One region of the Agreia sp. Leaf335 genome, then DNA from elsewhere that is predicted to be linked to it. Evidence: predicted binding sites of a transcription regulator. Region 1 holds the regulator's gene; the other holds the start of a gene.
What was found. Region 1 encodes HrcA, which represses chaperone genes, less so after heat shock. Its sites were predicted from a motif close to TTNGCACTCGNNNNNNNCGAGTGCNAA; they were not measured.
Positions count from the first base shown of each region.

Region 2: the regulator HrcA is predicted to act here: its motif matches at 1,842-1,868, upstream of ASF79_RS10395 (Hsp20/alpha crystallin family protein).

Region 1 covers NZ_LMOQ01000001.1:1,196,294-1,199,495, forward strand. Annotated here, with positions in the region: gene ASF79_RS05735 (DUF4870 domain-containing protein) at 1-16, opposite strand, end outside; gene ASF79_RS05740 (DUF4870 domain-containing protein) at 83-637, opposite strand; gene hrcA (heat-inducible transcriptional repressor HrcA) at 820-1,842, shown strand; gene dnaJ (molecular chaperone DnaJ) at 1,939-3,045, shown strand; gene ASF79_RS05755 (16S rRNA (uracil(1498)-N(3))-methyltransferase) at 3,048-3,202, shown strand, end outside.
Region 2 covers NZ_LMOQ01000003.1:17,037-20,238, forward strand. Annotated here, with positions in the region: gene ASF79_RS10385 (PfkB family carbohydrate kinase) at 1-436, shown strand, start outside; gene ASF79_RS10390 (LacI family DNA-binding transcriptional regulator) at 484-1,584, shown strand; gene ASF79_RS17790 (hypothetical protein) at 1,644-1,772, shown strand; gene ASF79_RS10395 (Hsp20/alpha crystallin family protein) at 1,925-2,356, shown strand; gene ASF79_RS10400 (APC family permease) at 2,425-3,202, opposite strand, start outside.

The DNA of each region.
Region 1 (3,202 bases):
GCGGGGCTGCAGTCATGCGACCCATTAAACCAAAGAAGCGCCGATCGACTCGATGTGACGACCGGCGCTTCCCCTCAGCGGGCTACTTGATGAGTCGGATCGCGAACGGGTAGCGGTAGGTGCCACCGCCGTTGACCTTGACCCCGCCGATGATCGGAAAGACGATCTGGGCGGCCCAGATCGCCAGCACGAGGATCAGCGCGAGGATCGAACCGAGGATGGGAATGAAGCCGAGGATCACAGCGACGATCGAGTACGCGACCCACGCGATGGCGATCGTGATCTGGTAGTTCAGCGATTCCTTACCCTCCTGGTTGGTGAGAGGGCCGCGGTCTTTGAAAACCAACCAGATGATCAGCGGCGGGATGAAGCTGAGGACGCCACCGAAGTGCGCGAGCGACGCCCAGAGCTTGTCGTCGGACTGGCTGAGCGGCGCACCGGGCGCAGCGGCGGGCGGAGGGGTGTATCCGGGAGGCGGCGTCTGGCCACCGGTCGGAGTGCCGTACTGCGGCGGGACCGAGCCGCCGGCCGGGGTTCCGAAGTCGGGTGGGACCTGGCCTGCGGGAGGCGTGTAGGGAGGGGGCGTCGGCCCGCCCACACCCGAGGTGTTCTCAGGAGTTGCGTTGGGATCGGACATGAGTCGCGGCCTTTCGTCGCTGGATGAGGGCTTCCAGCACAAGATACTGCGGAACTCCTCCGGCGGGCAATGATCCCCAGGCGCCCTCGGCGAGATATAATTGGCACTCAGGATCTCCGAGTGCCAATCGTTCGCGAGACTACGTAGACGAAAGAGTGCAGCCGAGAGGGAGGTGTCGCGACATGGTGTCAGACCGCAGCCTCGAAGTGCTCCGCGTCATCGTTCAAGACTATGTGGCCTCCCGCGAGCCCGTGGGCTCCAAGTCGATCGTCGACCGGCACTCGTTCGGCGTGTCCGCAGCCACCATCCGAAACGACATGGCGCTCCTCGAAGAAGAAGAGCTGATCACCGCTCCGCACACGTCGTCCGGGCGCATCCCCACCGACAAGGGCTACCGCCTGTTCGTCGACCACCTGGCCGACCTCAAGCCCCTGACCTCGGCTCAGCGCCAGGCGATCGAGACGTTCCTCGGCGAATCCGCCGACCTCGACGACGTTCTCGCACGCACGGTGCGCCTTCTCACCCAGCTGACCCGACAGGTCGCGATGGTGCAGTACCCGCCGTTGCAGCAGGCGCGGTTCCGCCACCTCGAGGTCGTCGCCCTGGCGCCGCAGAAGCTCCTCCTCGTCGTGATCACAGACTCCGGGCACGTCGACCAGCGCGTCGTCGACGTGCCCAGCGAGGTCGACGTCGACTTCCTCGGAGAGCTCCGCGCCAAGCTCAACACGGCCCTGACCGGCGTCGGCGTCGTCGAGGCGGCCGCCCGCCTCGGTGAGCTGCCGGGCATGTTCGCGGCATCCCGGATGCCGGTGGTGCGGGTCATCGTCGCCGCCATCGCCGATCACGTCGCGGCCACGCGCCACGACAAGCTGGTGATCGCCGGGGCATCCAACCTCGTGCGAACAGAGAACGACTTCCACGGCAGCATCCTGCCCGTGCTCGAGGCGGTCGAGGAACAGGTCGTTCTTCTGCGACTGTTCAGCGAGCTCGAGGCTGATCAGCGTGGAGTCTCGGTGAGCATCGGCCGCGAGAACGCTCCGTTCGGACTGGGGGAGACGTCGATCCTGGCCAGCGGCTACAGCGCACAGGGCGGTTCTCTCGCCCACCTCGGCGTGCTCGGTCCGACGCGCATGGACTATTCGAGCAACATCGCCGCCGTGCGTGCCGTGGCCCGCTATCTCTCCCGCGCCCTCGGAGAGAGTTGACCCTTCTTCCCCGCGCGTCGTCCGGACGCCGCCCCCATCTGACAGAACGCTGCCGCTTCACGGTCAGCGAATCCCGACTTATAAGGAGACGCCCGCGTGGCTGACCATTACGACGTGCTCGGCGTAGACAAGAGCGCCACCCCCGAAGAGATCAAGAAGGCCTATCGGCGTCTGGCCCGCGAGCTGCACCCCGACGTGAACTCGGCACCCGACGCCGAAGAGAAGTTCAAGGCCGTGACCCACGCCTACGACGTGCTGAGCGATCCAGGGCAGCGCCGCGACTACGACCGAGGGCCTCAGCAGGGGTATCCCGGCGGACAGGGTGGCTTCGGCGGCTTCGGCGACATCTTCGAGACCTTCTTCGGAGCGCAGGGCGGCTCACGGGGTCCGAAATCGCGTGAAGAGCGCGGGCAGGACGCCCTGCTGCGCGTCGAGATTGACCTCGGCGAAGTCATCTTCGGAACGCACCGTGACCTCGAGGTCGACACGGCCGTGGTCTGCGAGACCTGCAACGGCTCGTGCTGCCAGCCCGGAACATCCCCCGTCACCTGTGACATCTGCGGCGGAAGCGGTCAGATCCAGCGGGCCGTGCGGTCTCTTCTCGGCAACGTCATGACGAGCGCGCCCTGCGGCACCTGCCGCGGCTACGGCACCGTCATCCCCGCTCCCTGCGTCACCTGCCAGGGCCAGGGCCGCGTGCGTGCCCGTCGCTCCATTCCGGTCGACATCCCCGCCGGAGTTGACACGGGTCTTCGGCTGCAGCTCATCGGCCAGGGCGAGGTCGGCCCCGCCGGCGGCCCGAATGGAGACCTGTACCTCGAGATGAAGGTGCGGCACCACGACGTCTTCAGCCGCAGCGGCGACGACATCCTGTGCACGCTCGAGGTCTTCATGTGGGATGCCGTACTCGGCACGATCTCGTCGGTCACGGCTCTCGACGGCGACATCGAGGTGGAGATCAAGCCCGGGACGCAAAGCGCGGAGATCATCACGGTGAAGGGTCGCGGCATCACCCACCTGCGCGGCCAGGGCCGAGGCGATCTCAAGATCGGTGTGCAGGTCACGACGCCCACGAAGCTCGACCACAAGCAGAAGGAGCTCGTGAAGCAGCTGGCGAAAGCTCACAAGTACCCTGCCCCGACGCTCGGCCACTTCCAGCAGGGACTGTTCGCCAAGCTACGCGACCGCTTCCTCAACGTCTGACCATGAGCTCCCTGTTTCTGCGCTCCGACCTCGCAACGGTGCCGCACGCCATCGGCGATGTCGTGGCGCTCGACGGACCCGAGGCTCGTCACGCGGTGACCGTGAACCGCCTTCGCGTCGGCGAGGTCATCTCGATCGGTGACGGCGCCGGGCTCGT
Region 2 (3,202 bases), on a different contig from region 1:
CGAGTTCCGCTCGCCCGAATACCTCGACCGCGTCGCCCCGTTCGCTGACCTCGTGCTGCTGTCGTGCAGCCACCTCACCCTGCGCCAGACCCGCGCCGTTCTGGCCGATGCCGTCGACCGAGGTGCGGGGCTCGCGGTCGGCACCCGGGGCATCCGTGGAGCCATCGTGTTCGACGGCCGTGACCACGTGACTGCGCCGGCCCAGCCGGTCGACGACCCGTCGACGATCGTCGACACCATGGGATGCGGCGACGCATTCGTCACAGCCTTCGCCGTGTCGCTGCTGACCTCCGGATGGACCCGCTCCCGGCGTCCCTGGGTGGGGGCGCTCGATACGGCGCTCCGCGACGGCGCGGGTTTCGCAGCGCGCCAGTGCCTCGTGGAGGGGGCCTTCGGCCACGGAGTCGACGCCGGCATCGTGCCCGCTACGATGTGACACACCAGCCTTCATGCACTCGATGACTACCAGATGGGCTCACTGACATGGCCGCCGAACGCGACCGCAACTCCTCGCCGCCGACCATCTCCGAAGTCGCCGCCGAGGCGGGAGTGGGTCGGGCATCCGCCGCTCGCACGCTCGGCGGCTACGGTTACGCCAGCCCCGAGCTTCGCGACAGGGTGCTCGCCGCAGCCGAGAAGCTCGGCTACCGCACGAACGCGCTCGCGCGCAGCATGTCGACGGGGGTCACTCACACCCTCGGAGTGATCGTGGCCGACATCGGCAATCCCTTCTTCGCCGGCGTCGTGCGCGGCATCAGCGACACCTCGCGGTCACGTGGCTTCGACACCATCGTTCTCAGCACGCACGAAGACCTCGACGAGGAGCGCGCCGCGATCGGCGTGCTCGTAGACAAGCGCGTCGACGGCATGATCATCGCCTCGGCGGCACTCGGTCGTGACGACGTCGACCACATTCGCGATGCGGTCGACAGAGGTGTGCCCGTCGTTCTCGTCGACCGGGCGCTCGACTACCTCGACCTCGATTCCGTCGTCATCGACAACAGGGATGCCGCACGGCGGGCCGCCGCCGGGCTCATCGAGGCGGGCCACCGCCGCATCGGCTTCATCTGGGGCCCGTCGACCACGGACGAGATCACGACGCGGCGTGAGCTGAGCGCCGCCGCGTCGGTGAATCTGTGGACAGACGGCGAACGTCTGCGCGGCTACCTCGATGCCCTCGACGACGCCGGCATCCCCTTCGACGCCCAGTTGGTGATGACGGGCCCGAAGACCGAGGAGAACGCCACGGCGTGGGTCGCGCGCATGCTCGAGCTGCCCAGCAGGGCGACGGCGATCCTCTGCAGCGAGACCGACGGCACCACGGGTGCCCTGCGGGCCATCAGGGCGAGCGGATTGCGCTACCCCGACGACGTGTCGCTCATCGGATTCGACGACAGCTCGTGGGCCGCGGTCATGGATCCGCCGCTCACCATGATCGAGCAACCCATGCTCGAGCTCGGTGCGCGCGCGGCAGAGATCCTGCTCGAAGAGATCAATGGCAAGACGCCCAGTCGAACCATGCACACCCTGCAGTCGACGTACATCGAGCGCGCCTCGGTTGCGGCACCAGCAGTCGGGGCCTAGCTGGCACGGCGGTGCCGTTGTCTCGTCTGTTTCATGACCGACGGGCGACGGCGCTATCGATGACCACGAAGGACAAGTCCGACATCATCGACTTCCCGATCATCGAAGAAGGCGGGCAGCGCGCGACGGCACGGCCCGTGTGGGGTGAGGAGATGCGTGACGTGCCAGACCTCGACTGGAACGCCTAGACCCAGACTCGATCGAAGAGGGGAGGACGCTAGCTTCTTTCACGAACTTCCTGGGGGTATCGACATGGCTTGGCACTCTCGGCGGTCGAGTGCTAACTTATTTGTCACAAGTTGAGTCAACTTGACTCAGGTTCACAGAAAGGGGAATCCTCATGGCAATGTCTTTTGATCCTTTCAGCGAGCTCGACCGCATCGCCGGCGACCTGCTCACGTTCCGTCCGGGGCCGAAGTTCATGCCCGTCGATCTCTACCGCGACGGCGACCAGTACGTGCTCAGCGCAGACCTGCCGGGCATCGACCCCGGCTCCGTCGATGTCGATGTCGATGGCCAGTTGCTGACCATCAGGGCCAAGCGAACCGCAGCAGCCCACGAGGGCGTCAAGTGGCTGGCCCAGGAGCGCCCGAACGGCGACTACCTCCGTCAGTTCAGCCTGGGCGACGGTGTCGACTCCGAGAAGATCTCGGCGAGCTACGACAATGGCGTGCTCTCCGTGATCATTCCGGTCAGCGAGCGGGCAAAGCCGCGCAAGGTCGAGGTCAAGACCGTGCAGAGCGCAGACGAGCAGAAGACACTCGCCGTCTGACGAAGCCGACGAAGAAGGGGCGGGCCGATGGCCCGCCCCTTCTGGCGTTGTTCCGACGTAGCCCGTGGCTACGAGCGCTTGGTCGCTCGCGCGATCATGTAGAGGATGGCGCCGAGAACCAGGAAGCCGCCGCCGAACGCCCAGACGATCGGCTCCTGCTGGGTCAGCAGCAGAATGCAGGATGCGACGCCGAGAACGGGAACGAAGGTCCAGACCCGAAAATGCTTGTGTTCCACGCGGTCACGGCGCAGAACGAGCACGGCGATGTTCGTGCTGATGAACACGAACAGCAGCAGGAGCACGACAGCTGACGCAAGCGTGCTGAGGTCTCCCACGAGCGTGAGCAGCAGGGCGAGGATCGTCGTCGCGACGATCGCGACCCAGGGTGTTCTGCGATTGGGCAGAACACGACCGAGAACCGACGGCAGCAGGCCCTGCTCCGCCATGCCGTAGGTGACGCGGCTCGTCATGATCATCGTCAGCAGGGCGCCGTTCGCCACCGCGATCAGTGCGATCAGGCTGAACACCCATTCGGGAATGCCTACCCCGGTTGCGGCGACGACGGCGAGAAGGGGCCCTGACGACGACGACAGATCGTCGGCGGGCAGCGCAATCGACGACGCGAGTCCGACCAGGATGTAGACGACCCCGGCGGCGAGAAGAGCACCGAACAGCGCGCGGGGATAGACGCGCGAGGGATCCCGAACCTCTTCGGCGACGTTGGCCGAGGTCTCGAAGCCCACGAACGAGTAGTACGCGATCACCGCACCCCCGAGGACAGCGAGTCCCGGAGCCGTTTCGCTGGGGAACTCCGCGACCCGCGAGATGTCTCCACCCCCGCCGCCG